DNA from 3 places in the Dactylosporangium sp. CA-139114 genome. Region 1 is predicted to be linked to each of the others. Evidence: riboswitches for the same ligand, from Rfam matches in the RefSeq annotation. Region 1 holds a riboswitch; each other region holds the start of a gene.
The links. Region 1 has a riboswitch for cyclic di-AMP ahead of ACQP2P_RS44830 (coiled-coil domain-containing protein). Riboswitches for the same ligand answer to the same signal wherever they lie in the genome.
Positions count from the first base shown of each region.

Region 2: linked by a shared signal. The riboswitch ahead of ACQP2P_RS39565 (hypothetical protein) and the one ahead of ACQP2P_RS44830 (coiled-coil domain-containing protein) in region 1 are both predicted to bind cyclic di-AMP.
Region 3: linked by a shared signal. The riboswitch ahead of ACQP2P_RS05480 (NlpC/P60 family protein) and the one ahead of ACQP2P_RS44830 (coiled-coil domain-containing protein) in region 1 are both predicted to bind cyclic di-AMP.

Region 1 is NZ_CP192080.1:9,952,247-9,962,231, reverse strand. Features, by position in the region: gene ACQP2P_RS44865 (RNA ligase family protein) at 1-449, shown strand, start outside; gene ACQP2P_RS44860 (AAA family ATPase) at 446-1,366, shown strand; gene ACQP2P_RS44855 (hypothetical protein) at 1,363-2,085, opposite strand; gene ACQP2P_RS44850 (hypothetical protein) at 2,153-2,425, opposite strand; gene ACQP2P_RS44845 (hypothetical protein) at 2,470-2,775, opposite strand; gene ACQP2P_RS44840 (App1 family protein) at 2,944-4,005, shown strand; gene ACQP2P_RS44835 (exopolyphosphatase) at 4,002-4,964, opposite strand; gene ACQP2P_RS44830 (coiled-coil domain-containing protein) at 5,037-6,059, opposite strand; cyclic di-AMP (ydaO/yuaA leader) riboswitch at 6,069-6,217, opposite strand; gene ACQP2P_RS44825 (glycoside hydrolase family 19 protein) at 6,466-7,590, shown strand; tRNA gene ACQP2P_RS44820 (tRNA-Lys) at 7,728-7,799, shown strand; gene ACQP2P_RS44815 (hypothetical protein) at 7,973-8,344, shown strand; gene ACQP2P_RS44810 (GH25 family lysozyme) at 8,710-9,985, shown strand, end outside.
Region 2 is NZ_CP192080.1:8,822,401-8,832,385, forward strand. Features, by position in the region: gene ACQP2P_RS39555 (polyprenyl synthetase family protein) at 1-102, shown strand, start outside; gene ACQP2P_RS39560 (SigE family RNA polymerase sigma factor) at 353-871, shown strand; gene ACQP2P_RS39565 (hypothetical protein) at 1,297-2,025, opposite strand; cyclic di-AMP (ydaO/yuaA leader) riboswitch at 2,196-2,335, opposite strand; gene ACQP2P_RS39570 (diguanylate cyclase domain-containing protein) at 2,409-3,953, opposite strand; gene ACQP2P_RS39575 (hypothetical protein) at 4,034-4,240, opposite strand; gene ACQP2P_RS39580 (aldo/keto reductase) at 4,559-5,386, shown strand; gene ACQP2P_RS39585 (NAD(P)/FAD-dependent oxidoreductase) at 5,401-6,660, opposite strand; gene ACQP2P_RS39590 (deoxyguanosinetriphosphate triphosphohydrolase) at 6,673-7,896, opposite strand; gene ACQP2P_RS39595 (AI-2E family transporter) at 7,893-8,993, opposite strand; gene ACQP2P_RS39600 (VOC family protein) at 8,990-9,343, opposite strand; gene ACQP2P_RS39605 (hypothetical protein) at 9,646-9,985, shown strand, end outside.
Region 3 is NZ_CP192080.1:1,204,065-1,214,049, reverse strand. Features, by position in the region: gene ACQP2P_RS05495 (AMP-dependent synthetase/ligase) at 1-1,521, opposite strand, end outside; gene ACQP2P_RS05490 (ABC transporter ATP-binding protein) at 1,518-2,285, opposite strand; gene ACQP2P_RS05485 (ABC transporter ATP-binding protein) at 2,368-3,102, opposite strand; cyclic di-AMP (ydaO/yuaA leader) riboswitch at 3,403-3,564, shown strand; gene ACQP2P_RS05480 (NlpC/P60 family protein) at 3,629-4,510, shown strand; gene ACQP2P_RS05475 (methyltransferase domain-containing protein) at 4,574-5,353, shown strand; gene ACQP2P_RS05470 (Rv0361 family membrane protein) at 5,746-6,159, shown strand; gene ACQP2P_RS05465 (sigma-70 family RNA polymerase sigma factor) at 6,719-7,642, opposite strand; gene ACQP2P_RS05460 (NAD-dependent epimerase/dehydratase family protein) at 8,047-9,039, opposite strand; gene ACQP2P_RS05455 (glycoside hydrolase family 16 protein) at 9,459-9,985, opposite strand, start outside.

The sequences.
Region 1 (9,985 bases):
ACGCGAAGCACACCGTGTTCTATGACGCGCTACCGCATCACTTCTGCGAGTTCGACGTCTACGACCGTCAATCCGAAACGTTTCTGTCCACGCCCCGCCGGCGGGAACTGCTCGACGGGCTCGGCATCGCCTCCGTGCCGGTCCTGGGCGAGGACGTGTTCCCCGACCTCGCGGCGCTGACCAAGCTCGTCGGCCCGTCGACCTGCCGCACCGGCGGCTGGCGGGACGCGCTGCGCGAGGCGGCCGTGACCGGGGGCGCCGACCCGGACCAGGTCGTGCGCGAGACCGACATGTCCGAGGAGATGGAGGGGCTGTACCTCAAGCTCGAGGACGCCGACACGGTGCTGGGCCGCTACAAGTGGGTGCGGCCGAGCTTCCACACGGCGATCCTGGACTCGGGCAGCCACTGGCAGGACCGCCCGATCGTGGCCAACCGGGTCCGGGCATGAAGCTCCTGGAGCGCCTGGAACCGACCCCGGTCACCGAGGCGCTCGAGCGCCTGGAGGAGTTTCGCGGCCGGCCGCGAGAGCAACAGCAGCGGTTGTACTGTGCGGCCGCGCTCCTGCATCGCGGCGAGCACGCCGCCCGGAAGCTGCTGTGGGAGCTCGGGGCGCCGATCGCCTGGCGGGAGCATGTCGCGGCGCTCGTGCGCTTCCGACGCCTGCCGTTCGACGCGCTGGAGCATCCCGACCTCGACCGCGCGGCCTTCCGGGTGAGTCTGCTGGCCCGCAACGACGAGCTGGCGCTGCTGGCGAGGGCCGCGGCGGACGGAGATCCGGCGCGGCTCGCGGCGATCGCGCTCTTCAGCGAGTACACCTGCGGCTTGGGGTGTTTCGCAGCGCAGCGCGGCTTCTCCTCCGACCACGCGCGGTTCGCGTATTTCCGGACCCCGGGGCGGGACCCGGACTACGCCGCCTTCGACGACACCCGGTGCACCGTGACCGTGATGTCCGGACTGCCCGGCTCCGGCAAGGACCACTGGGTCGCGGCCAACCGGCCCGGCGTGCCGGTCGTGAGCCTCGACGACCTGCGCGACGAGCTGGGCGTGGGCCCCACGCAGGACCAGGGTCCGGTGGTGGCCGCGGCGTACGCGCGCGCGAAGGAGCACCTGCGCGCCGGCTCCCCGTACGTCTGGAACGCCACGAACGTGACCCGCGCGCTGCGGTCGCGGGCCATCGGGGTGGCCGCCGACTACGGCGCGCGGGTCGAGGTGATCAGCGTCGAGGCCCCGCCGGACGTCGTGCACCGGCGCAACCGGGCGCGGGCGCGGGTCGTGCCGCCGGCCGTGATCGACCGGATGGCCGGGCGCTGGGAGCCGCCCGACCCGACCGAGGCGCACTCGGTCCGCTGGGTCAGCAATCCCTAGCCGCGGGTGGCCGACCGCTGGCGCTGCATCGCGAGGGCCTGCAGGGCCGACGAGCGGATCAGCAGGAGCGGGCTGAGCGGCTCGTTGGCGGCGATGGCGCGCGCGTAGGGGCGGTTGTTCGTGGCCCAGCCGTCGTGGATGTCGTACTCGATCGACAGCGACCCGTTGTTCGACATCTGGTAGTCCAGCAGCACGCCGGGGCCGAGCGAGCGGGTCGCGATCTCGCCGGCCATGTGCGGGATCGGCGAGAAGAAGAAGGCGACCTTCGGGATCGGCTGGAACAGGTCCACGTCGATCAGGTCGAAGACGCCCATCGGCTGGTACATCCCGTGCGAGTCGTGGATGCAGAGCCCGGCGCCGAGCTCGGTCCGGCCCGTGTTGTCGATCTCCATGTGCCCGGCCGGGCCGCCCGGGGTCACGATGCCGGCGCCGTCGTTGCCCGAGACGGTCAGCACGCTGCCCAGCGGGGCCGGGTAGTTGTGGGTGGCGACGATCTTGGTGCTGGGCGCGTGCGGGGTGTGGCGGGTGGTGTACATCGAGTACGTTTCGGTCCACGTGATCTCGAGGTGCCGCTCGAGGTAGTGGGCGGAGAGCCAGATCGTCGGCGCGCCGCTCGCCGAGGTGGCGATCGCGTGGAGCCCGAAGAGCGCGAAGTGGTGGTCGCGCAGCTGGTCGATCGTGGCCTCGTTCATGTCGATCGTGAGTTTGTGCTGCTCCACGCTGTCCTCCTGGGTTGGTGCGGCTCTGCAGACAGTGTGGAGCGGACAGGTTGCACGATCGGGGCAATCAGTGAAAATCCCTCACGATCGACTGGGCGGCCCGGCGCAGCTCGTGCTCGTCGGGCAGCCAGGCGTCGGCGATGTCGGGGTGCAGGCTCGCGCGGGTGATCTCGAGGAGCCGGTGGCTCACCTCGTCCACGGACTCGCCGTGGTAGTCGTGCTCGATGACCCCGGCGGCGCGCTGCAGCGCCGATGTCAGCTGCGCCTCCAGCGGCTCCTGCAGCCGCTGGACGGCGGGGTCGGCGTGGGCCGGGTCGATGGTGACGTGCAGTTCCTGCATGGCCGTGGTACTGCCCTTTCGCGGCACATTTCATGCAGGGCAGTTCAGGCGGCCACCCTGCGGATGACCGCGCCCGGCCGGCGCAGGGTGCGGATCGCGCGCAGCGTCTTGGATTCCTCGGCCGGGTAGGTCGCCCGGACCTGCGCCAGCGCCCACGCCATGCGGGCGACGGCGGTCTCCGGGTGGTCCCCGAACTCGCTCGCGACCCGGGCCGCGCAACCCTGCACGCCCACGCGGCGCAGCGTCGCCGCGATCGCCATCCGGATCTCGCTACGCGCCGGGGTCTGCGAGCCCTGCAGATCCGAGGCGAACAGCGCCTCGGCCCGAACGGCCTCGAATGTGGTAGCCATCTCGCACCTCCTGTGCGCTGTCAGTGTGTTCCTGATGACACTCACGCTAGAAGTGCCGCGGCGGTTCTGGTTCACGGATTCATGCCACCGTCGCCTACTGGTCACGTTGGGTTGATCGGCTAGCCGGGTGCAGGGGTGGCGGGCGTGTGGCAGGGTGGGACAGTGTCCCTGACCCCCAGCTCTCCGACCAGCGCGCCACTGCCGCTGCACCGGGCGGCGCGCATCGAGGACGCGTTCCACGGCCTCCTGGAGCGGCGGCTGCGCCGGCGGGGCTGGAAGGTTGCCGTCACCGCCTACACGGGCTACGGCTCGTCCGCGACCGAGACCAGGCCGGGCTGGGTGCGGGTCCTCGGCCGGGTGCTGCTGGCCCGCATCGACCCGAGGCCCGGCAAGCGCCTGAAGAAGCTGCGCGGCTGGCGCTCGTTCACCGCCGTGTCGGTCAGCAACGCGCTCGTGCGCATCGAGGTCGGCGGGCGCGCCAGCGAGGTGCGCTGCGACCGGGGCGGGTTCATCGACTTCGTGGTCGAGGCCGACCTGCCCCCCGGGTGGGGCACGGTGACGCTGCAGTGTGAGGACAGCGCCCCCGTCGAGGCGCCGATCCGGATCATCGACCCCGTCGCCACCCGCTTCGGGATCGTCTCCGACGTGGACGACACGGTCATGATCACCACGCTGCCGCGGCCGCTGCTGGCCGCGTGGAACACCTTCGTGCTCGATGAGCACGCCCGGGCATCGGTACCGGGGATGGCGGTGCTGTACGAGCGGCTGGTCAACGCCAACCCGGGCGCGCCCGTCTTCTACCTGTCCACCGGCGCCTGGAACGTGGCGGCGACCCTCACGCGGTTCCTGTCCCGGCACCTCTACCCGGCCGGGCCGCTGCTGCTCACCGACTGGGGGCCCCAGCCGGACCGGTTCTTCCGCAGCGGCCAGGCGCACAAGCGGGCCTCGCTGTCGCGGCTCGCCCAGGAGTTCCCCGACATCCGATGGCTGCTCGTCGGCGACGACGGCCAGCACGACCCGGAGATCTACGCCGAGTTCGCCGCGGAGCACCCGGACAGCATCGCCGCGGTCGCGATCCGGCACCTGTCGCCGACGCAGGCGGTGCTGGCCGGCGGGTTCCCGGGCGTGGCCGGCAGCCCGCGGCGCTTCCCGCCCAACGACCGGCGCTGGCTGGGCGCCCCGGACGGCGCCGGCCTGTGGCGCCTGCTGCGGGACACCGAGATCCTCTAGTGCTTGGTCGCCGCCGTTGAGCTCATCGGCGCGCCGACCTTCTCGATCAGGTCGTGCAGCACCTGCTCGGACTGGTCGTGCGGGACCTGGCAGGTGCCCGCGGCGAGGTGGCCGCCGCCGCCGTACTGCAGCATGACCGACCCGATGTCCGTCGGGGACGTGCGGTCCAGGATCGACTTGCCGACCGCGAAGACCGTGTTGAGCTTCTGCTTGCCCCAGATGACGTGGATCGAGACGCGGGCCTCGGGGAAGAGTGCGTAGACCATGAAGCGGTTCCCGGCGTAGATCGTCTCCTCGTCGCGCAGGTCGACCACGACCACGTCGCCGTGCATGTGCGACACCCGGCGCAGCTGGTCCACGAAGAGGTCCTGCTGCTCCCGGAACAGCTCGGCCCGCTCGGCCACGTCCGGCAGGGCCAGGATCTCCTCGACGTCCTGGTGGTCGATGCACGCGTCGATGAGCTGCATCATGAGCTGGTAGTTGGAGATGCGGAACTGGCGGAAGCGGCCCAGCCCGGTGCGGCTGTCCATCAGGAAGTTCAGCAGCGTCCAGCCGGTCGGCTGCAGGATCTCGGTGATGTCGTACTGCGCGGAGTCGGCCCGGTCCACGGCGACCATGAGCTCGTCGGAGACCTGCGGGAAGCGCTCGGCGCCGCCGTAGTGGTCGTAGATCACCCGGGCCGCCGACGGGGCCTCCGCGTCGATGACGTGATTGGTCGCCTGCCCGTGTTGGAGCTTGGCCGCTCTGAGCGTCTCCGAGTGATGGTGATCGAAGACCAGGTGGGCGCCGGGGGCGTACGGCAGGTTGGTGAGGATGTCCGTCGGCCCGACCTCGACCGCGCCGTCCTGCACGTCCTTCGGGTGCACGAACGTGATGTCGCCGATGAGGTCGAGGTGCCGCAGCAGGACCGCGCAGACCAGTCCGTCGAAGTCGCTGCGGGTCACGAGACGGTACTTCACTGCTATTCCCCCTGCGACGGAAACGGCCGGTCGATGGTTGCCCCATCGGCCGGCCGGTCGCGCGTTTGAGGATTACAGGATCGACAGGTGCACGTGATTCGTGTGGTCACTGGAGGGATCGCCGGCGACGCCGCTGTAATGGTGCCAGCCCACCGCCGGGGTCCAGATCTCCTTGAACCAGATGACGTACATGACGCCGAGCTGGTTCGCGTTCTTCACGAAGTACGCGGCCAGCGTGCTGCCGTAGACGTAGTCGTCACCGGAGGCCACGCCACCGAATCCGTTCTTCGTCTGGACCGAGAAGTCGCACGCCCGGCCCTTGGGGTGCTCGTAGGGCCCGCTCGGCCGGAAGCACGCGACGAACCGCTTGAAGCCGTCCTTCTGCGCCTCCTGCATCGCGTGGAGCATGCGCGGGGTGATGCAGCCGGTGGTCGTGGGGTCCTTGACGCTGCACGACTCCTTCGGCAGCCCGCCGCTGGACGTGCGCGGCACCGGGTCGGCGGTCGGCAGGTTCGCGGTGACGAAGCCCTTGCTCGGCCCGCCGGCCAGCTTCAGGGCGGTCTCCGCGTCCTTCTTCTTCTGCTCCATCGTCTGGACCTGCTGCTGCTGCGCGGCGACCTCGTCCTCGAGCGCCTTCTTCTGCGCGGCCTGGCTCTCCTTGAGCCCCTTGAGCTCGTGCAGCAGGTTGTCGTTGTGGTGGGCGATCTGGTTGATGGTGTCGGCCCGCTCGGCGAAGCTGTCCGGGGTGCCGGCGTCCATCAGCGCGGCGAACGTCGTCAGCGGGCCGGTGCGGTAGGCCGCGACGGCGACCGCCGCCACCTGCTCCTGGACCGTGGCCAGCTGGGCCTCGGTCGCCTGCAGCTGCGCGGTGAGCTCGCCCTGGCGCTTGACCGAGGCGTCGAACTTCTCCTTCGCCTCGGACCAGGCGCGGGTGCTGTCCTCGAGCACGGAGCCCAGGGTCGGGTTCGCGCTGGACCCCTCGTCGCCGGTGTCGCCGCCGGGCTCGGCCGCGGCGGGCGTGGCGGCGAGCCCCCCGACTACCAGAGCCGCCAGCAGCGCGACGATCATGCGCCGGTAGGGATGTCGCGATGACATCTGGTTCGTTGTTCCTTCCGTCGGCCGCCGACCGAGTTAGCTGACGGGTTCGGGACGGAACGATCCCTACCGCCCCTCCGATCGGGAAGGGCGGACTCACCCCAACGTAACGGTGGGTCCCCGGCTCGCCACGTGCGGCGATTGGGCGGCAGCCCCGCCCGGCACCGGGGGCGGCGCCTGCTGGACGTGACCGTGGGTCACTGTACCCAGGGCGCTTCTTTTGCGCACCGCACCGTTTGTGCGGAGATCTTTTCGACCTGGACTAAGTGATGCAGATCACTCGCCGCGCCCGGGCCTCAAGGCAACCGTAAATATTCTTCATAAAAAGATGACGTTCGCTCCTTCGACCCGCGGTGCCTGGTCATATGGGCTGGTCAATCGGCTGGTTCAGAAGGAGTGATCAACGGTGTCGAGAGTCCGCCTGCTGGCGATGCTCGCCGCGGTGACCATCGCGGGAGGGGTGGTCGCGGTGTTCAACATGCTGCCCGCCTCGGCCGCGTCGTGCAGCCCCGCGTGGCAGGCCTCCGCGGTCTACACCGGAGGCGCGACGGTCTCCCGCAACGGCCACAACTACCTCGCCAAGTGGTGGACGCAGAACGAGGCGCCGCCCGGGACCACCGGGGTGTGGCAGGACCAGGGCTCCTGCGGCGGTGGCGGCGGTTCGCCGGCGACCCAGCCGCCCCAGACCGGCTCGGCCGGCGGCTGCGACTTCCCGGCGTGGGTGCAGGGCCGCAACTACGTGACCGGCGACATCGTGAAGTTCACGGACGGCAAGTTCTACATCGCCGAGCACGACAACCCCGGCTACAGCCCCGTGATCAGCACCTGGTTCTGGGACCCGTACACCTGCTCGGGCACCGGCACCGGCACCGGCACCGGCGGCGGCACGACTCCGCCCCCCTCCAACGGCTCCTTCGTGGTCAGCGAGGCGCAGTTCAACCAGATGTTCCCGGGCCGGAACTCCTTCTACACCTACTCGGGCCTGGTGGCGGCGCTGTCGGCGTACCCCGGCTTCGCGAGGACCGGCTCGGACGACGTGCGCAAGCAGGAGGCGGCCGCGTTCCTGGCCAACGTGAACCACGAGACCGGCGGCCTGGTGTACGTCGTGGAGCAGAACACCGCGAACTACCCGCACTACTGCGACACGAGCCAGTCCTACGGCTGCCCGGCCGGCCAGTCGGCGTACTACGGCCGCGGCCCGATCCAGCTGTCGTGGAACTTCAACTACAAGGCCGCGGGCGACGCGCTCGGCATCGACCTGCTGCACAACCCGAACCTCGTGCAGACCGACTCGGCCGTCGCCTGGAAGACCGCCCTCTGGTACTGGAACACCCAGAGCGGCCCCGGCACCATGACCCCGCACAACGCGATCGTGAACGGCGCCGGCTTCGGCGAGACGATCCGGAGCATCAACGGCAGCCTGGAGTGCGGCGGGCGCAACCCGGCGCAGGTCCAGAGCCGCGTGGCGGCGTACCAGCGCTTCGTGTCCATCCTGGGCACGGGCACGGGGGCCGGCTCGCTGTCCTGCTGATCTTTCTCCCTCCGAACCCGGCGGCGGCCCTCCCATGGGGTGTGGGGGGCCGCCGCCGGGCGTTTTCGGGTCTGGTCGGCGGGGCTCGGGAAACGCGCGCGATGTCGAGGGGGCGGGCAGGGTACCCTGTTGGGCGCGGGCTGCTAGCTCAATGGCAGAGCTGCGGACTTTTAATCCGTAGGTTCAGGGTTCGAGTCCCTGGCGGCCCACTCGTTGACCTGCGCTTTTGCGTGCCTGGTCCGTCCGGTGTGGACGGTGGTTGCTCGGCGTGCGCTTCTTGCCGCTTCTGCTCTTGCGTGGCCCGTTCGGGTGCGGTGCAGCGGCTTGACCTGCGGGTTGACGGTTGGCTGGCCGGTCGGAAGGCCAAGGCGCTGCCGGCGGGGTGTTCGCGCAGGACCTGAACGGTGTGCCGGTCCAGGGCGATGACCCGGCGGCTGGCGGCGCTCTTCGGCGGTCCGACGAAGAGCGGCCGACCGGCGCAGGTGATTTGCTGGACGATCGTGGCGGTGCCGTGCTGGAGGTCGACGTCGCACCAGCGCAGCCCGACCGCTTCGCCGCGCCGCAGGCCCCGCGGGGCGACGAGCCACCACAGGGCGTAAAGCCGGTCGGCGGCGACCAGGAATGCGATTCGCCGGACTCGCACCCGTTTGACGTCAATGCTGCTCTTGAGGGCGCCGCCGCTGTCGCTTGGTCGGCGACGGAGCCTGACCACAATGTCGAAACTGGCTCACCAAGGCCGTTGCGGGTGTCCTGATGTGCTGATCCTGCTGTCGTTCTTTCGGCCATTTCTGCCTCGTGTGTCCCGGTGGTCGGTGTGCGACATCGACGATGCCGGGGTGCCCGGGGCGACGAAAGTTCACGTTCGTGCGTACATTCTCGGGCATGTCGTTACGGTTCCCGGTGTCCAGGCTGGCCGCCGCCACGTTTCTCGTCGCCTGTGGCTTGCTGCCGCTGGGGTTGGTGGGCGCGTCGGCGCAGTCGCCGGATGACGGTGGTGGATACGCTCACGCCGGCATGCCGCCGGGTGTGCATGCGAGCGCCGTCACTGGCGCGGCCGCGGTCACGCTGCCGGCGGGCTATTCGCAGGTGGGTATCGACGTTTCGAGCCACGACCATTCCGTGCATCAGATCGACTGGCCCGGTGTGGCGGCGGGCGGTGTCCGGTTCGCCTATGTCAAGGCGACCGAGGGCACGTATTACACGAATCCGTACTTTCATGCCGATTACACCTCCGCGAAGGGGGCCGGCATCCTGACCGGCGCCTACGCGTTCGCCCGTCCGGATCTGGGCGATCCGGTGGGGCAGGCGAACTACTTCCTCGACCGTGCGGAGTGGGTCAACAACTCCCAGACGCTGGTGCCGTTCCTGGACCTGGAGTGGCCGTATCCCTCGCTCAAGCTCCCGGACTGCTGGAACCTGACGCCGGAGGCGATGGTCGCGTGGATCCGCGGCTTCACCGACCGGGTGAAGGCGCGCATCGGCCGGGACATGATGATCTACACGAACCCGAACTGGTGGAACCCGTGCACGGGCAACTCCACCGCGTTCGGCGCCAACCCCCTCGACGTGGCCGACTTCGGGTCCACGACGGGGCCGCGGGTGATGCCCAGCGGCTGGACGTCGTACGCGATCTGGCAGTACGCGGGCGGGAACAACGCGCAGGGCACCTACGACCGCAACGTGGTCAACGGCGACTATGCCGCGCTGACCCGGCTGGCCGGGGACATCCCGGCCGAAGGGCCGCCGGTTGAGCTGCGGGCGAACGCGAACGGCCGGTACGTCAGCACCGACCTCACCCGCTCGGCCACGCTGGCCGCCAGCCGTGACGCGATCGGGCTGTGGGAACGGTACGACGTGCTGAGCGTCGGCAACGGCGACATCGCGCTGCGCTCGCGCTCCAACGGGCTGTACGTGACCGCGGACCTCAACAACGGGGGCCGCCTGGTGGCCAACCGCAGCGCGGTGGGCGCCTGGGAGAAGTTCACGGTCGGCGACAACGCCGACGGCACGATCAGTCTGTTCGCGGGGGCCAACGGCAGGTACGTGACCGCCGACCTGAACAACGGCGGCCAGCTCGTAGCCAACCGGGCCGCGGTCGGTGCCTGGGAGAAGTTCACCAAGGTGCCGCTGCCGACGTTGCTGAGCCTCCGCGCGAACGTCAACAGCAAGATCGTCACCGCGGACCTCAACAACGGCGCCACGCTCACCGCGAACCGGGACGCGGTCGGCCCCTGGGAGCAGTACGACGTCATCGACCTCGGCGGCGGCGACGTGGCGCTGCGCGCGCACGCGAACTCGGCGTACGTGACGGCCGAGCTGACCAAGGGCGGGTTGCTGGTCGCGAACCGTGCGGTGGTCGGCGCGTGGGAGCGGTTCAAGCTGCTCACCAACCCCG
Region 2 (9,985 bases), 1.1 Mb from region 1:
CTCTCCCAGGCGCTGCTGGCGCTCGACCTCGCGTCGCCCTCCCCCACGGCCGTGGCCGAGCTCGTCGCGCTGGCCCGCCGCGCGACCGCCACTCCCCGCTGAGCACAACCTCCCGCCACGCCGCGCTGAACACGGCCGCCGCTCCCCGCTGAACACGACCTCCCCGCCACGCCGCGCTGAACAGGACCGCCGTTCCCCGCTGCACACGGTCTCCTCGCAACACTGAGCCCGGCCACCCACTGCGCGCCGAGTGTGTCGCCGCCGATGCCCGGCACGCGCGAATCCTCGGCTCGGGCGAACCGGGGCGAGGCCCGCGTACGCCTAAGGGGGTGAGGCGGGGGAGGCAGCGATCATGGTGGATGCCGTCGAGCAGGAGTTCCACGAGTTCGTGCGGGCGCGGCTGCCCGGGCTGCGGCGCGCGGCGTACCTGCTCTGCGGGGACTGGACGCGCGGGGACGACATCGTGCAGCGCGCGCTCACGGACGTGTACGTGCGCTGGCGGCGGATCCGGCGGGCCGGGAACGTCGACGCGTACGTGCGCACCGTGCTGGTGCACCGGTTCATCGACGAGCGTCGGCGCGGCTGGTCCTCGCGCGTGTCGCTCGTGGACCGGGTGCCGGAGCGGCCGGCCGAGGACGCCGCGCTGCAGGGCATCCCCGCGGGGCTCGAGTTGCGGCAGGCGATGGCGCGGCTGCCCGACCGGCAGCGGGCCGTACTGGTGCTGCGGTTCTTCTGTGACATGTCCGTCGAGCAGACGGCCCGGGCGCTGCGCTGCGCGCCGGGCACGGTCAAGAGTCAGACCTCGGCCGCGCTGGCCACGATGCGCCGGCTGCTCGCCGAGACCACCGAGCACGCGGGGAGGGCGCGGTGAACGACTGGGAGGAGGGCCTGCGGGTCCTCATGCGCGACGGTGACGAGGCCCCGGCCTCGCGCGTCGACCTGGGGCGGGTGGTGACCGACGGGCGGCGGCGCCGGCGGCGGGCCACGGCCGCGGCCGGAGCGGTGGCCGCGGCGGTGCTCGCGCTCGTCGCCGGGGTGGCGATCACGCCGCCGGGGCGGCCGGGGGGCGGCCCGGTGCCCGGCGCGTCCAGGGCGGCGGACGAGCCGATGCCCGACACGTCCAGCGCGGCGGACGAGCCGATGCCCGACGCGTCCAGGGCGGCGGACGAGCCGATGCCCGACACGTCCAGCGCGGCGGACGAGCCGCTGCCCGACACGTCCGGCGCGATGGACAATCCGCCGCCCGATGGCCGCCCACGAGAACGAGTAGAGCATCGATCCCGTTCGCTGGGCGGCTCAGGCGATCGCGGCGACGACCTGCGCGGCCCGGTCGGCGTGCTTCTGGTACGCCCCCGGGTACGCGGAGCGCTGGACCGCCTGGGCCGCGGCCGTGACGCTCATGTTCTGCCAGCCGGACACCTGGGCGAGCGCCGAGTAGAACAGCGCGGCCGAGTGCGCCGGGTCCATGAGCTCGGCCACGCTGCCCCAGCCCTGGCTCGCGCGCTGCTGGAACAGCCCGACCGAGTCGTGATCGGTCGAGACGGCGTCGTGCGGCAGCTTCATCGAGGACGGGACGGCCGGGCTGGCGACGTTGTACAGGTCGCTCTCCTGCATCGCGGTGGCGACCGCGACGACGAGCCCCTTCTCGGGCATGCCCTGGGCGCGGCCCTGCCGGACGATCGCGGCCGCGTTGTTCATCTGGGTCTGGTTCAGCCCGGCGACCGGCCGCGGCAGGGCGGGCGGGGGCGGGGCGGCCGGCGCGGGGGCGGGCGCGCCGGAGAGCGAGGCCTGCCCGTCGAGCTGGGACAGCACGAGCGAGGCGTCCTCGGCGAACACCGGCGCGGGTGCGGCGGGCGCGGCGACCGGCGGGCGCGACGCGCCGGCGGTGGCGGTGGCGGAGTGGCCGGCCGAGCCGGACGCGAGCAGCGTGGCGGACAGGACGACGGCGGAGACGGCGACGGGTTTGACGGTCAGCAGTGGCCGGCGATGGCGCGGCTGGAATTGGCGCGGTAACGGTTTCAGCAAGATCATTCCTCAGACGGATGCGGGCGCACGCCATCGGCACGATCCCGTGGTACGAGAGGGATCGCGCGGCGGCGAAGCGAACGGTCAGCGGGTGGACACGGGCCAGGTCAGGTCCTGGCGATCACCCGTCCGAGGGAAAGACGACACAGGGCGTCGACGAACACGAGAAGTTCTCCTTCCGGTGCCGCCTACCGGGTTAGCTGACGGGTTCGGGCGGGAGGATTCGCCCTACCGTGACTCGGTCACGGATACACCCCAAGGACTGCGATGGGTCCCCGGCTCACGACGCCGAAGTGAGCGTCGCGACTCGACGGCGCCTGCCCGGTGGCCCCGCGTTTCGGGGCGCGTCTCCCGTGGCAGACCACCCGACAGTAACGGGGACTTCAGGACTCGGCCAGCCACAGCAACGGGATACCACCCGGCGCACCGGAACGCTCACCGTGCGCTGTCACACGATCGGTCATCCCGCGCCGGTGCCGTGCGCCCTTGACCTGGTACATCGCCCGATCCGCCAGGCGCAGGGCGGCCCCGGCATCGAGCACCGTGTCATCGATCACGGCCGCCCCGACGCTGACCCGCACCCGCAGCACGTGCCCGTCGTGCACCACCGGTGCCGAGACGGCCCGCTCGACCCGGTCGACGAGCGCGGCCAGGCCGGCGGCGTCGGTGCCGGGCAGGTCGGCGGCGAGCACCACGAACTCGTCGCCGCCGAGGCGGGCCACGGTGTCACCGGGCCGCACGAGCGCGCACAGCCGCTGGGCCACGGCGACGAGCACCGCGTCCCCGGCGTCGTGACCGAGCGTGTCGTTGACCGACTTGAAGTCGTCGAGGTCGCAGAAGAGCAGCGCCCCGGTGCCGCGCCCGGAACGCGCCCGGCGGACCGCGGCGGCGAGCGGCGCGGCCAGCGCGTCGCGGTTGGCCAGGCCCGTGAGCGGGTCCCGGGACGCCCGGCGCACCAGGTCGGCCTCGGCCGCCTTGCGCTCGGTGATGTCCTGGACCTGCAGGATGCCGAAGGCGGGCGGCCCGTCCACGATGGACAGCGTCGTGGCGACCCAGATCACCGTGCCGTCGCCGCGCACGCAGCGGACCTCGTAGTCGCGCACCTGGGTGCCCTTGCCCGTGGTCGCGGCGGCGAAGGCGAGCCGGGCCATGTCGAGGTCGTCGGGGTGCAGGAGCTCGGCGACGCGCAGTTCGAGCAGCTCCGCCTCGCTGCGGCCGAGCAGCTCGCACAGGGCGGGGTTGACGCGGGTCATCCGGGCCTGGGTGGCGCCGGCGAGGCCGAGCATGCACATGCCCGTACCAGCACCCGTGAAGGCCAGCCGGAAGGCCTCTTCGCTGGCGGCCAGGTGGCGGCGCTCCCGCTGCAGGGCCTCGACGAGATTGGCGTTGTTGATCGCGATGCCGGCCTGCGCGGCGAGCATCTCCAGCAGCTCGCGCTGCAGCGGCCCGGGCCGGCGACCGTCGGTGGGCAGGTCGACGCCGAGGATGCCGACCAGCTCGCCGTCGGGCGCCCGCAGCGGGGCGAACAGGGCGTCGAGCGGGTGCCAGCGCTCCTCCTCGGGCACGTCCTCGATGCCGGGCACGGTCTCGGGCACCCAGGAGTGGATGTGATCGCTGTGCCGCTCGTGCGGGAGGTACCGCAGCTGCCCCCACGCCTCCGTGCGCCCGAGGTACGCATCGAGCTCCGCCGCCGGGTACCGCGTCCCGAGCAGCGTCGCGCGCGCCTCCTCCGAGCCGGCCAGCGCGATCGCCTCGTACTCGCCCTCCGGGTGCAGGTAGTTGACCACGGCGACGGCGAACCCGGTCCCGTCCACGACGGCGTCCACGATGAGCTGCAGCGTCTCGGCCAGCGTGGTGCCGGTGTTGATGCGGCCCGTGATGCGGTACACGGAGCGGATCGCGGCCATCGCCGCGTCTCGATCACGCATCGCTCGCCTACCCGCATCCGGCCGACCTTGCACCCCTACATCGACGCATCAAACCGGATCTGAAGTAAACCCTTTCGGCGTCACGAGATTGCGGCGGGCCGTCGCAGGACTCCCGCGGCGCGGCGGGTCTCGCGGGTCATCGCGGCGATCATCAGGCCCTTGCCCGGCAGGTACGGCAGCATGCGGATGCTCAGCTGCCGCAGCTTCACGGCCGGCTCGGACCTCGGTGGGAAGCCGCGGGCCGGGGCGAGCGCGGCCCTGTGGTTGACGTCGACGAAGCTGCGCATCTGACGGTCACACCCGGGCAGATCGTGCAAATTCGCCGCCAGGGCGTATACCCCCGCGAGCGCCCGTCAGCTGGACGCGCGAGTTCGGATAGGCGCGCTTGCTGGACGACCGGTCGGCGCTGGTGGACGCCCCACCCCGCACATAGCGCATCGTGCAGCTTTTGCCGCATTTCCCGCAATTGCGCACGTTTTGGCGTTTTTACGGGCACGCACCGCCGCATCGCCCTCGCGCCGCGCCGCCGCCCAGCCACAGGAGCGGCGCAACCACCATGCGGCGCAGTCACGGGCTCGGCGCGCCCGCGTGCGTAGGGTTGAACTATGAAGATCCCGACCGTAACCCTGAACTCCGGCCACGAAATGCCGGTCGTCGGCTACGGCACCTACCCCCTCAAGGGCCGCCCAGCCACCGAAGCCATCCTCGCCGCCCTGGCGTCGGGCTACCGCCTGCTCGACACCGCCGCCTCCTACGGCAACGAGGACGCCGTCGGCGCCGCCGTGCGCGAATCCGGCCTCGACCGGGCCGACCTGTTCATCACCACCAAGCTCCGCGGCGCCGACCAGGGCCGCGGCTCGACCCGCGCCGCGCTCGAAGCGTCGCTCGAACGCCTCGGCCTGGACCACGTCGACCTGTACCTCATCCACTGGCCCCTGCCGGCCGTGGGCCGGTACGTGGACTCGTACGCCGAGATGGCCGAGCTGCACCGCGAGGGCCTCATCCGCTCCCTCGGCGTCTCCAACTTCCTCCCCGAGCACATCGACGCCGTGGTCGCCGCGACCGGCATCGTCCCCGCCGTCGACCAGCTCCAGGTCTCGCCGTCCCACGCGCGGGCCGAGCTCGTCGGCGCCGTGCAGGGCAAGGGCACCGTCGTGCAGGCGTGGAGCCCGCTCGAGCGCAACACCGGCGTGCTCGAAGACTCCGGCATCGTGGCCGTGGCCGATCGGCTTGGCGTCACCCCCGCTCAGGTCGTGCTGCGCTGGCTGCTCCAGCGCCGGGTCACCGTCGTCCCGCACTCGTCGGACCCCTCGCGGCAGCGCGCGAATGCCGACCTGTTCGGGTTCGAGCTCTCCGCGGCCGACATGGCCGTCGTCGACTCCGTTGCTCAGGTGCCCGTCAAACAGGACCCGGCTACCTGGGAGGAGTTCTAGAAGACGCGGGGTCCTCAGTCGAGCAGCTGATCCAGCGGTACGTCGGGGTCGGCGAGCTTGGCCAGGTCGACCGCGGTCCCCTTGTAGCCCGCCCGGACAAGGGCCTGGATCGGATCGGTCACGTCCCAGACGTTCGCGTTCATGCCCGCCAGCACGCGCCCGTCCTTGACCCAGAAGGCGACGAACTCGGGCGCCTTGCCGTCGCGGACGGCCGGGTCGCCGCGGAACACCACGGTGTCGTACTCCCCCGGCACCGCGAACCCGCTGTACTCCATCCCGAGGTCGTACTGGTCCGAGAAGAAGTACGGCACCCGGTCGTACACGACCTGCTCCGAGCCCAGCAGGGCCTTCCCCGCGGCCTTGCCGCCGTTGAGCGCGTTCGCCCAGTGCTCGACCCGCACGCGCCGGCCGAGCAGCGGGTGGTCGAGGTTCACCACGTCGCCCGCGGCGTAGACGTCGGGGGCCGAGGTCGCGAGGTTCGCGGAGACGAGCACGCCGTTGTCGACCGCGAGGCCGCCGTCCACGGCCAGCTCGGTGTTCGGCTGGATGCCGATGCCGACGACGGCCACGTCCGCGGGGAGTTCGGTGCCGTCGGTGAGCACCACCGACGAGAGCGCGCCGGTGCCGCCGAAGGAGGCGACGGCGGTACCGAAGCGGAACGTGACGCCGTGGGCCTCGTGCAGATCGCGGAAGACTGACGCCACCTCGTCGCCCAGGACCTTCTGCAGCGGCAGGGCAGCCTGCTCGACCACGGTCACGTTCGCCCCGTGGTGGCGGGCCGCGGCGGCGGTCTCCAGGCCGATCCAGCCCGCGCCGATGACGACGACGTTCGCGGCCGTGCGCAGGTGCTCCAGCAGCGCGTCGGACTCGTCGAGCGTGCGCAGGTAGCGGACGCCGTGCAAACCATGTCCGGGCACGTCCAGGGTGCGCACCCGCGAGCCCGTCGCGAGCAGGAGCCTGTCATAGCGCAGCTCGTCGACGCCGTCCAGAACAACGACGTGCGCCGCCGGGTTCAGGTGGGTGACCCGGGTGGCGAGGCGCAGGTCGACGTCGTGCTCGGCGTACCACCCGGGCTCGTGGACGAACGCCTTCTCCCGGGCGCCCTCCTTGCCGAGCAGGTAGTCCTTGGACAGCGGAGGGCGCTCGTAGGGGCGCTCGGTCTCCTCGCCGATCAGGATGATCCTGCCGGTGAAGCCGTCGGCGCGCAGCGTCTCCGCCGCCTTCGCACCGGTCAGGCTCGCTCCGACAATCACAAACGTGCGCTCGTCAGCCATACGCCAAGCCTGTCACGAAGTGGCGAGGCGCGCGTGCCACGCGACGGCGGACTGGTCGGTCAGGCTCGCCACCTGGTCGATCACCACGCGGAGCCGGGCGGCGTCGTCGGGCGCGGCGCGCCACATGGGGGCGAAGACCGGGTCGAGCGCGTCCGGGCCGCGCTCCAGCAGCGCGGCGACGAGCGATTGCAGCAGGTGTACCTCATCGGCGTACCGCTGCGAAGAACCCGGCCTGCGCATGACGTAGCGCAGCGCGATGCCCTTGAGCAGGGCGCAGTGCGCGCGCACCAGGGGCGGCACGAGCAGGTCGGCGGCGTAGCGGCGCAGCGGGGCCGGCCCGTGGCGCTCCCGGGTGGCCGTGACCGCCGCGGCCGCGAACCGGCCGGTCAGCACGCTCGTCATCCGCTTGAGGGCGATCTGCGCCGGGTGGCTGCCGTCGTAGTCGTCCAGCGGCTCGAACACGGGGTCGGCGAGCAGGTCGAGCAGGATGGCCTCGAGGTCGGCGGCGGACTCGTGGGAGTAGGCGGCGGCCACGTCGGCGCACAGGGCCCCGCGTTCGGCGGCGTCGATGCGCAGCGGGGCGAGGTGGACGTACCCCCCGTGAATCCCGTCCTCGAGGTCGTGCACGGAGTAGGCGACGTCGTCGGCCCAGTCCATCACCTGCGCCTCGAGGCAGCGGCCCGGCCCGGCCTCGGCCCGCAGCCAGGCGAAGACGGCGGCGTCGTCGGGGTACACGCCGAACTTGCGCCGGCCCTCCTCGCGGAACCACGGGTACTTCGACACCGCGTCCAGCGCGGCCCGGGTCAGGTTGAGCCCGGCCCCGGGCACCTTGGCCTCCAGCCGGGTCAGCACCCGCAGCGTCTGCGCGTTGCCCTCGAAGCCCCCGCACGGGCCGGCGACGGCGTCGAGCGCGTCCTCGCCGTTGTGCCCGAACGGCGGGTGGCCGAGGTCGTGCGCGAGCCCGGCGGTGTCGACGACGTCGGGGTCGCAGCCGAGGCGGGCCCCCATCTCGCGGGCGATCTGGGCGACCTCCAGGGAGTGGGTGAGCCGGGTCCGCAGGAAGGCGTCGGTGCCGGCCGTGTGCACCTGGGTCTTGGCGGCGAGCCGGCGGAAGCCCGCGGAGTGCAGCACCCGCGCGCGGTCGCGCTGGAAGGGGGTCCGGCCGTTGTCGGCCGAGGTGGTGACGGTGTCCTTCTGCGACTCGGGCACGAAGCGGTCGGCGTCTGCGGAGGTCACGATTCGAGCTTAGAAGAGTCCTCACCTCTGGGCTCCGGGATCGGCACCGGCGGTTCGGCGGGGGGCTCGCGGGGCGGGGGCTCGTTCAGCGCCTCGACCATCGGGGTCATGAGCACCTTGACGGCCGCGACGATCGGGATGGACATGAGCGCCCCGACGACGCCGAGGATCGCGCCGCCGGTGAGCGCGGCGAGCAGGACCGCGACGGAGGACAGGTCCACCGTGTTGCGCAGCACGCGCGGCGCGATGAGGTAGTTCTCGATCTGCTGGTACGCCACGAAGAACACGAGCAGCACGACCGTGGACGTCACGTCGCCGGTGACCAGGGCGACGATGCAGCAGCCGGCGGCCCCGACGGTGGCGCCGACCAACGGGATGAGGTCGGTGAGCGCGACCCACACGGCCAGCGGCAGCGCGAAGGGCACCCCGAGCGCGAAGAGGCAGACGAACGACGACACCCCGGCGAAGAGGCTGATGATCAGGTTGCCGATCATGTAGCCGCCGACCTTGTCGACGACGACGTTGATCGCCTGCGCGGCCCGGGGCCGGTTCGCCCGCGGGACCAGCCGGACCAGGCCGCGGCGGATGCGCGGCAGGTCGGCCATGAAGTAGATGGTCAGCACGGTCACCAGCAGCACGTTGAGCATGGCGCTGAAGACGCCGGTGAGGACCCCGAGCGCGCCCCCGCCGACCTTGGCCGGCAGCGTCCTGGCGAACTCGGTGAGCCGTTCGGTCAGCCCGTACCGGTCGGCGATCTCCTGGTAGGTGCGCGAGCGGTCCTGCAGTTCCTGCTGATAGTGCGGGATGTTGGCGAGCAGGTCGCCGGCCTGCCCGACGAGCGGGGGCACCAGCGACCACACGAACCCGACGAGGATCGCCAGGACCAGCACGCCGATGACGGCGACGGCGACCGAGCGGCGCACGCCGTGGCGGATCAGCAGCCGTACCGCCGGATCGAGACTGACCGCGACGAAGAGCGCGATGATCACTTGGACCAGCACCTCGCGCACCGAGTAGAGCGTGAGCGCGGCCACCCCGACCGTGAGCAGGCCGAGCCCGGCCGCGATGGCCAGCCGGTAGGTTTTTGCGAAGGTCATCGGTTTGGCCGGATGATGCAAAATTCGTTGCCCTCGGGGTCGGCGAGCACCACCCACGCGGCATGCTCGGGCTCTGCGAGGTCCACGTGGCGGGCGCCCATGTTCACCAGCCGCTCGAGCTCGGCGTCGAGGTCGTCGGGGCGCAGGTCGAGGTGCAGGCGGTTGCGGGCCCGTTCCTCGTGGTGCTGCAGGGTGAAGACGATGCGGGGATGGCCGTCGGCGGCCGGGCCGATCACCACCTCGTGCGGGGCCACGCTCTCGACGCGGTGGTCGAGCACCTCGGCCCACCAGCGGGCCAGGCGCTCCGGGTCGATGGCGTCCACGATCAGGGCGTACCAACGGCTCCCCATACACACCTCCGCCTTGAGTGGGGACTCACCATACGCCGAGCGGAGGGCCGTCGCAGCCGTCCGCTGCGGCGGGGGTTGGGCAGCTTAGTACGTTTCCGGCGCCCATGGGTGTCAAACGTGCAAATTGCAAAACTCAAAAGCCGATTAGTCAGTGGTTCCTGCCCGAAGCACGGAGTAGTCGATCGATGACCCCGGGGTAATTTGCCGTGAGCGCGCCATGCCACCGCCACACCGCGCGTCCAGGAAAGCCGCGAAACCAGGAGCAAGTGTTGCCTGCCATCGATGAATGTCTCCGCCGCGCCATGTCCATCCGGGGCGCGATCGGGGCCAGCCTCATCGACTACACCACCGGACAGACCCTCGGGCTCGAAGGCGGCCAGCAGCACGTCGCGCCCCACGCCGACCCCACCGCCGCCGCCCTGGGCACGGCGAGCGTGATCCATGCCGCCATGCAGACCGCGGCCTATGCCCCGGCCGTCCCGGGTGACACCGTGGAGGACGTCATCATCAGCACATCGGCCGCGTACCACCTCATCCGGCCGGTACGCACCAGCTTCGACTCCCGCCTCGTGCTCTACGTCTGGCTCGACCGGAACGAGGGGAATCTGGCCATGGCCCGCCGCCGGGTCCGTTCGCTCGCCG
Region 3 (9,985 bases), 1.4 Mb from region 1:
CTCCAGCTCGATGCCGACCAGCGCGGTGAGGAACGCCCGGCGGTCCCCGACGACGACGGCCTCCCTGATGTACGGGGAAGCCTTGAGCGCGTTCTCCAGCTCGCTGGGCGCGATGTTCTTGCCGCCCGCGGTGATGATGATGTCCTTGGCGCGGTCGGTGATGCGCAGGTGCGTGCCGTCGAGCACCCCGATGTCCCCGGTGCGCAGCCAGCCGTCGGCGGTGAGCGCCGCGGCGGTGGCGTCCGGGTCGGCGTAGTAGCCGGCGAACGTCCCCGCGTGCCGGGTCAGGATCTCGCCGCCGTCGCCGATGCGGACCTCGACCCCGGGCTGGGGCTCGCCGACGGTGCCGAGGCGGATGCGGCCGGGCCGGTTGGCGGTGGCGATGGCGGCGTTCTCCGTCATGCCGTACACCTCGTGCATCGGCACCCCGATGCCCATGAAGAACCGCAGCACCTCGGGCGCGACGGGGGCGGCGCCGCTGGCCGCGTACCGCACGTGCCGCAGCCCGATCCGCTCCCGCAGCGCGCGGTAGCAGCACAGCCAGCCCAGCGCGTAGCGCAGCCGGCTGCCGGGGGTGTGCCGCCCGCCGTTGGCGGCGAGGGTGGCCCCGATGTCGTCGGCGACCCGCAGCCACAGCCGGGCGTTGGCGCGCTTGAGCCTCGACGCGCCGGCGATGCGCGTGGTGACGCCGGCGAGCATCTTCTCCCAGATGCGCGGGACCCCGAAGAGGATCGTCGGCTGTACCTCGCGCAGATCCGCCTGCACGGTCGCGATCGACTCGCCGAAGTGCACGACCACGCCCGTGGCCGCGCCGAGCCACACGGTGAAGACGCGCTCGGCCACGTGACACAGCGGCAGATACGACAGCAGCAGGTCCCGGGGGCCGGGCGGCGGATCGGTGAGCCCGCCCTCGCCGCGCAGCACGCCGACGGCGAAGTCCACATTGGACACGGTGAGCATCGCGCCCTTGGGCCGCCCGGTCGTGCCGGAGGTGTAGACGAGCGTCGCCAGGTCGCCGGGCTCGGCCGCGAGCTCGAGGTCCTCCTCGCAGACGCCGGCGAGCAGGTCGCCCCAGAAGAGCAGGCGATCGTTGCCGTACCGGTTGCGGATGCCCTTCGGATCGAGGTACACGATCTTGAGCAGTTGCGGGCAGTCCCCGAGCACCGCCAGGGCCTTGTCCACCTGCTCCTGGTCCTCGGCGATGAGCACCTTCGCGCCGCAGTGGGCCAGCAACCGGCCGATGTCGCCGGCCGGGCTGGTCGGGTAGAGCCCGACGGTCGCGGCGCGCAGCGCCACCGTGGCGACGTCGGCGAAGAGCCACTCGGGCCGGTTCTCGGACAGGATCGCGACCCGGTCGCCCGGCTCGACGCCGAGCCCGCGCAGCGCGTGGGCGACCGACCGGGCCGTGTCCCAGTACTGCCGCCAGGTGATCTCGCGCCAGATGCCGCGGTGCTTCTCCCGCAGCGCGACCGCGTCCGGGGTCCGCCGCGCCCGATCGCGGACCAGGGTGGCGATGGTCATGCCGCCTCCCCCAGGTAGGCGCGGATCACGTCGGGGTGCCGCTGGACCTCTTGCGGCGTGCCGCACGCGACCGGCGTCCCGAAGTCGACCACCAGCACCCGGTCGGCGAGGTCCATGACCAGGCCCATGTCGTGCTCGACGAGGATCATCGGGATGCCCAGCTCGTCGCGAATGTCGAGGATGTACCGCGCCATGTCCTCGGTCTCCTCGAGGTTCATGCCGGCGACCGGCTCGTCGAGCAGGAGCAGCCGCGGCTGCATGGCGAGCGCGCGGCCCAGCTCCACCCGCTTCTGCACGCCGTACGGCAGCAGCCCCACCGGCATCCGGCGCCACGGCGCGAGCTCGAGGAAGTCGACGATCTCCTCGACCCGGGCCCGGTTGGCCAGCTCCTCGCGGCGGGCGCGGCCGAGCCAGGCGATCGCGGCCAGGGTGCCGTAGCGCATGTGGTGGTGCCGGCCCAGCATCAGGTTCTCCACGACCGTGAGCTGGCGGAACAGCTCGACGTTCTGGAACGTGCGGGCGACGCCGAGCCGGGCGACGCGGTCGGGGCGCGCGCCGGTGATGTCGGTGTCGCCGAGCAGGACCCGGCCGTGCTGGGGGCGGTACACCCCGGAGATCACGTTGAAGATGGACGTCTTGCCGGCGCCGTTGGGGCCGATCACCGCGAAGAGCTCGTCGGCGCCGACGCTGAAGTCGACCCCGTTGATCGCCTTGACGCCCGCGAAACTCAACCGCACGTCTCTGAAGCTCAGCACATCACTCACGACGCCACCTCCGCAAGCTCCGGTGCCGCCGCGAGAAAGCTGTGCTTATGGTGAGCGGCCCCTCCGCTCCGCTCCGGACCGCTCACGACAACCACCGCTTCCGCCGCTTGTAGTGCTTGACCTCGCGGAACGAGTGGGCGGCGTGCGAGCCGAGGTAGAACTCGCGGATGTCGTCGTCGGTGAGCAGGTCGGCGGCGGGCTTGTCGAGCACGACCTTGCCGTTCTCCAGCACGTATCCGTGCTCGGCGACGGAGAGCGCCATGGCCGCGTTCTGCTCGACCAGCAGCACGGCGGTGCCGGCCCGGTTGATCTGCACGATCAGGTCCCGCACCTGCTCGACCATGCGCGGGGCCAGGCCCAGGCTCGGCTCGTCCAGCAGCAGGTACTTCGGGTCGGACATGAGCGCCCGGCCCATCGCGAGCATCTGCTGCTCGCCGCCGGAGAGGTAGCCGGCCACGGCCGCGCGCCGCTGCTTGAGCACCGGGAAGAGCGCGTACATGCGCTCCATCGCCTCGGCCGCGCCGCGGCGGCGGGTGTGGGCACCCAGCCGCAGGTTCTCCTCGACGGTGAGCTCGGCGAAGGTGCGCCGGCCCTCCATCACCTGACTGATCCCGCGCCGGACGATCGCGGCGGGGCGCAGACGGTGGACGGGAGTGTCGCCCAGGGTGACGCAGCCGCGCGTCACGGCCCCGTCGTGGACGCCCAGCAGGCCGGACAGCGCCCGCAGCAGCGTGGTCTTGCCGGCGCCGTTCGCGCCGAGGAGGGCGACGATCCGGCCCTCCGGGACGGCGAGGCTCACGCCCCGCAACACCAGCATCACATCGTCGTAGACGACCTCGAGGTTCTGGACCCGTAGCACGTGCGGACCCCCGAACTATTTGCACCGGCGGTGTAAGAAGTTAGGAGTATTTAACCCGCTCCCGCGTGAGAATCAAGCCCCGAATCTGTAACCGTCCGGCACCGATGTCACGGTCCGGCACGGGTGGCCAACCGGCGGTAATCCGGACTTTTGGGGTAATAGATATTGAGCGGGACGCACGCCTTTCGCCCGGCGGATGCTCACGTTAAGTTAGGCGCTGGCCTGCCCGGCAGTCCGTCATCCACCCCGGATGGCACCGGGCAAGCGCCGCCGAATCGAGCTCCGCGCGCACCCACTCCGGGCGTGCGCATCGAGCCGGGGACCCATACCTCTGGGGTGAATCCGCAACACTGCGGTAGGGCGCTCTCTCTTCCCGCCCGAACCCGTCAGCTAACCCGGTAGGCGGTCGGTGCAGAAGGGTCTCCCCTTGTCCACTGGACATCGTGCCCGCCGTTCGGCGCTACGGACCCTGCTCATCGGGTTCGTGTCACTCGCTGTGATGGCACCCGCCACGGTCGCACACGCCGACCCGACGCTCGCCGAGATCGAGGCCCAGCTCGACAAGCAGAACGACGAGCTCGAGCACACGATCGAGGCCTGGAACAAGATCAACTCCGACCTGGCCACCTCGCAGACCAGCGCGAAGGCGCTCGAGGACGGCGTGGCCAACGCCAACGCCGGCGTCGAGCAGATCGCCATCGCCGCGTTCAAGACCAACGGCAGCCTGCGCAACCTCAACCTCGTCCTCAACGCGACGTCGTCGGGCTCGCTCATGGACCAGCTGTCGATGCTGCAGCAGATCACGCGTCAGCAGCAGAAGGAGATCGACGACTACAAGGCCGCCAAGGCCAAGCTGGACGAGACGATCGCGGGCCAGAACGCGCAGAAGGCCGACCTCGAGAACAAGCGCAAGCAGATCGAGGGCGACGTCAAGAAGCTCCAGGACCTGCAGAGGAAGGCGGCCAACGCGGGCGCCAAGAAGGTGGCGTACAACAGCGTCAAGGCGCCACAGGTCGACGACGCCACACGCCAGAAGGTCATCAACTTCGCCTACGCGCAGCAGGGTGAGCCCTACCACTGGGGTTCGGCCGGCCCGGACCAGTGGGACTGCTCAGGGCTGACGATGATGGCCTGGAAGCAGGTCGGCGCGAATCTGCCGCACGTCGCCGCGGACCAGTGGAAGGTCGTGCAGCACATTTCCGCGTCGGAGGCCCGCCCCGGTGACCTGGTCTTCATGAACAACCTCGGCCACGTCGGCATCTACGTCTCGCCAGGCCGGATGATCCACGCCCCGCATACGGGCGACGTGGTGCGGGAGGCCAACATCAGCGGCAGCGTCTACGGATACGGCCGCGTCAAGATCTAGGCTCCCGACGACGATGTGCAGGGCCGCGGATCGCGACGATCCGCGGCCCTTCATCATTGGGGCATGGCGTCCTGGGATCCGCAGCAGTACGAGCGCTTCGCCGACGAGCGCGCCCGGCCCTTCCGCGAGCTCGTGGCCCGCATCCCCACCACGTCCGCGGTCGCCGTCGTCGACCTCGGCTGCGGCCCCGGCACCATGACCGCCACCCTCGCGACCCGCTGGCCGGACGCGGCGATCCTCGGCCTCGACTCCTCGCCGGCGATGATCGCGGCGGCCGCGGAGCACCGCAGCGCCCAGCTGACCTTCCAGCTCGCCGACGCGGCCGAGTGGCGGCCCCAGCGCGGCTCCCTCGACGTCATCGTGGCCAACGCCTCGCTGCAGTGGGTCGGCGACCACGAGACGCTGCTGCCGCTGTGGGCGGCGGCGCTCGACGACGGCGGGACGCTCGCCTTCCAGGTGCCGCTCTCCTTCGACCCGGGCATGGTCGCGGTGGCGGCGCGGGAGCGCTGGGCACCGCTGCTGGGCGGCGCCTCGGGCACCACGGGACCGCGCTCGGCGTCGCCGGTGCTGGGCGCGGCCGACTACGTACGGTTGCTGTCCGGGGCCGGCCTGACCGTCGACGCGTGGGAGACGACCTACTACCACGTGCTGCCCGGCGAGGACCCGGTCTTCGAGTGGTTCAAGGGAACCGGCCTGCGGCCTTACCTCGACGCCTTGTCCGGGGCCGATCTGGAGGAGTTCACGGCGGATGTCAAGGAGCGAATGCGGCAGCTGTACCCGCGCGAGCCCTTCGGCACGATCCTGCCGTTCCCTCGCCTCTTCGTCGTCGCCCAGCGCGCCTGAGACTCCCGGCTCGCGGCTCGCGGCTCCCGTTTTCGCGGCCCTCGTTTCGCGGCTGGCGGCTCGCGGCCGTCGTTTCGGGGCTGGCGGCTCGCGGCCCTCGTTCGCGGCCTTCGTTTCGCGGCCCTCGTTCGCGGCCCTCGTTCGCGGCCGTCGTTTCGCGGCCCTCGTTCGCGGCCTTCGTTTCGCGGCCTTCGTTTCGCGGCTCGCGCCTCGCGGCTCGCGCCTCGCGGCTCGCGCCTCGCGTTCCGCGGCTACGGCCCTGGGCATGGCCGCTCGCACGTGCCGACCGCGCCGTGACGTCGTTCCCATTCGCGCGGATCGTCGCGCATCGGGCATGACCTACGTCAAATGGTTTACATCAGGACCTGATCGCGATTCATACGCTGAGGCGCGTGAGCAAAACCTGGAAGATCATTATTTTCGGCGCGATCGGCCTCTTCGTGCTCTGCTGCGGAGGCGGCGTCGCCGGAATTTTCTTTGTCGTCAACGGCTCCACCAAAGAACCCAAGGCCGCGACCGGGGACTTCCTCACCGCGCTCGAGACCGGCAGGACCCAGGCCGCCTACGACCTGCTGTGCTCTTCGGCGCAGCAGCAGTACGGGCCGGAGACCTTCGAGGCGTACGTCAAGAAGGACCCCATCACCGCCCACGACATCAGCTGGGGCGGCTCCTACAGCAACAACAACGGCAACGAGAGCGCCTCGATCGACGCCAGCGTGACCTACCAGAACGCCGGCAAGTCCAGCCACACCTTCGACCTGATCAAGGAGAGCGGCTCCTGGAAGGTCTGCGGCGACCCATTCTGAGGCCGCTCGCCTCATGGCCGTCTTGAGGGCCGCGGAGCCGTCCAGTTCCGCGGCCCTGAGCCATGCCCCGCCACTCGCTCCGCTGCTCAGTCCGCGCCGCCACCGCAGCTTCGCCGCCGCCGCAACTTCGCTGCTCGGTCCGCGCCGCCCGTAACTTCGCCGCTGTTCGGTGCGCGCCATCGCCGCAGCTTCGCCGCCGCCACTCGGTCCGCGCCGCCGCCGCAACTTCGCCGCTGTTCGATTCGCGCCATCGCCGCAGCTGTTCGATTCGGCCCTCCGCAGTAGCTTCGCCGCCGCTCGATTCGGGCCGCCGCCGCAGCTTCGCCGCCACCGCTCGGCTTCGCGCCGCGCCGCCGCCGTAGCTCCGCCGCCGCTCGATTCGCGCCGCCGCCGCAGCTTCGCCGCCGCCGCTCGGCTCGCGCTGCGCCGCCGCCGCCGTAGCTTCGCCGCCGACCGAGTCCTCGCGCCTCCGGCGCCGCTGGTGCAGTCTCGCGGCGCGAAAAAGCCCCGGGTCCGCTCCGACCCGGGGCTTGCTCGTCTTGGGGGATGTCGCTGCTTGCTAGGCGGCCTGCAGGCCCTCCGCCCGGGCCAGCTCACGCAGCCGGCCGAGCGCCTGAATCTCCAGCTGGCGGATGCGCTCGCGGGACAGCGAGAACCGCGTCGCCACCTCGGTCAGCGAGTGCTCGCGACCGTCCTCGAGGCCGTAGCGGGCCCGCATGATGCCGGCCGAACGGTCGTCCAGGTGGTTGAGCAGGCCCTCGATCCGCTGGCGCTCCAGCGCGGCCAGGACCACGTCCTCCGGCGACGGGGCGTCGGAGTCCGCGACCAGGTCGCCGAGGTTGGTGTCGCCGTCGTCACCCACGGGAGTGTCGAGGGACACGGTGTCCTGGGACCAGCGCATGAGCTCGTGCACCCGCTCGACCGGCACGCCGAGCGCGGTCGCCAGCTGCTCCGGCTCAGGATCGTTGCCGAGCTCACGGGTGAGCTGCCGCGCGACGTTGCGCATCCGGTTGACGTCCTCGACGAGGTGCACCGGGAGCCGGACCGTGCGCTCCTGCTGCGCGATCGCCCGGCTGATCGCCTGGCGGATCCACCACGTCGCGTATGTCGAGAACTTGTATCCACGCACGTAGTCGAACTTCTCGACGGCGCGCACCAGGCCGGTGTTGCCCTCCTGGATCAGGTCGAGCATCGGCATGCCGGACCGCACGTAGCGCCGCGCGATCGACACCACCAGGCGCAGGTTGGCTCGGATGAACCGGTCCTTCGCTCGCTCGCCGTCGGCCACGAGGCGGTGCAGCTCCTCCGCGGTCACGCCGTCGGGGATCTCGTCGCTGTCGAGCAGGTGCTCGGCGTAGAGCCCAGCCTCGACCGCCTTGGACAGCTCGACCTCAGAAGCGGCGTCGAGCAGCGGCGTGCGGGAGATCTCATGCAAGTACACGCCGACCAGGTCACGCTCCTCGGCGCCTGTATCGGGTCGCATCTCCACTTTCACGTTCTCCACCTTCGGGCCCCTCCCCGCTCCATCCTTCGCCTTCCCCGTTTCACCCTGCTAAAACGGGTGCCCCCCGGGTATGCCCCCTACACAACAGTCAAAGTGCCTTCCGAATTCCGCCCCTCAGGGCGATTCGGTGACGACCCCTGAGAGTTGCACCACTTACCAAGACGTTCGGGAGACTGCTCCGGTTCGCTTCGGTTGCAACAAGTGATACGTGCTCTACCTGCCCGTCGGACGCCTGAATTCGCTGTGAGTTCCCTGGGAACGCCCCGCGCGGGGGGCGCTGGACGCCTCGTGGGCACGGATGTTCATCGGCAACGGTCGGGGACACGACAGCCTTTTCCCGCTGTGGCGAGCGTGATACTCACTAACACGGGCCAGTCGTCGGCTCACCGCTCGTGCCATTCACGCAACAGCTGCGCCTCCTCATCGATACCCAGTCCGTTCTTCGCATCGATGTGGGATGCGTCACGAATGGCCGCGATGGTGTCGCGGACGGTCTCGGCGAGGGGCCGGATGCGCAGGCCGGCCGCGAGCGAGGCGGACACGTCCCGGCTCAGAAATCCCGCGTACTGCGGCAGGAGCAGCCAGAACGGCAGCGACCGCGGCCCGCTCCAGGGCGCCACCTCGCGATCGAGCAGGAAGTCCTGGGCGACCCAGGTGAGCTGCTGGGGTACGCCCGCCGCCTCGGCAAAGGCCGCATGGAACTCCGCCCGGCGCATCGGCGCCCCGATGCCGTCGAACGCCCCCGCCAGCCCACTCCCGCTCGCGGCGATGATCCAGTCGGCCAGGTCGCGCACGTCCACGAGCTGCACCGACTCGTCCGGCCCGCCAGGGGCCAGCACCTCGCCACCGCGCAGTGCACGGCGCACCCAGTACTCGAACCGGTACGTCGGATCCTCCGGCCCCACGATCATCCCGGCGCGCACGAGGAACGTGCGATCCGCACCGAAGCCGTCGGCCGCGAGGCGCTCGCAGGCCACCTTGCACCGGCCGTACTCCTCCGCGCCCACCGCCGGATCCCCGTCGAAGTCCGGCGGCAGCAGCGGCGCCGTCGCGGCGGTCTGTCCCGGGGTCGCGGTGTCGGCGTACGCCGAACAGCTCGACACCAGCGTGTAGTGCCCCACGCGCCCGCTGAGCGCGGCCACGGCGTGCCGGACGTGGTGCGGGTGGCGGGCAACGTCGACGACGGCGTCGAAGGCGCCCTCGATCGCGTCCAGGCCGTCGGGGCGGTCGCGGTCGACGCGGACGAAGGCAGCACCCTCGACGGGCTCGCCGGACTCGCCGCGGGCGGCGCAGACGACGTCGTGGCCGCCCTGGAGCGCCTGGCGGGCGAGGGCGCGACCGAGGAAGACGGTGCCGCCGAGCACGAGGATTCTCATCGGCCGATGATTCGCCGCCCGCCGCGGGTTCGCCAGGCCGTTTCGCCCCCAGCGGATTCCGCTGAGCGACGAAACCGGCGCCTGCCCACCGCACGCGGCGCCCTCTGCCCGCCGCCGAACGCGTTCGCCACCCGCGAGCCGCACCCGACGCGCTCTGCCGGGCCGCTGGACGCGTTAGCCACCCGCGAGCCGAGCCGCCACGCGATGCGCGCCCTGCGCGGCCGCTCGACGCGTTCGCCACCCGCGAGCCGCCCCCGACGCTCCGGCCGGCCCCAAGGACCCGTGCACCGCGGTCGTCGAATCGGCCTATTCAGATATATCGCCCGGCAGGTGATAAATCCGAAAAGTCGTGGCGCGGAGCGCCCGACTTTTCGTCCCAACACCAGGCAAGCGCCAAGAACCAGGCGAACACGCACAACTCAAGCGCGGTGCGACGACTTCGGTCGATGCGGCCGCGTCTTGTGCACGACGAGACCGAACAACGCGACCGCCGCCGTGACCACCGCCGCCACCGCCAGCCAAAGCGACCAGTGCCGATCGACGGGAAGCGCGGCCGGCGCGGCCCCCTCCCGCGTCAACGGCGTCGTCCCCGGACCCGGCGAGATGGCGTCGTCCGGGGCGAAGGACCAGATGCGCAGGTAGTCGATCTGGAACTCGGCCGGCAGCGCGGTCGACGAGCCCGGAGTGCCGGCCCGGTCGCCGGTCGTCACGGCGAAGCCGAACCACCGCGGCTCCGTCGACACCGCGGGATCGAGCCACTGCAGGGCGCCGTCCATGTAGACCTTGAAGCCCGACGGGGCCCATTCGATGACGTACGTGTGCCAGTCCCGGAACGTCCCCGTCAGCGCCCGGGTGTTCGTCGTCGTGCCGTCGGAGTTGCTCACCAGGGCCTGCTCGGCCCCGGGCTTCGCCATGATCTCCAGCTGCGAGTCGTTGCGGTCCGCGG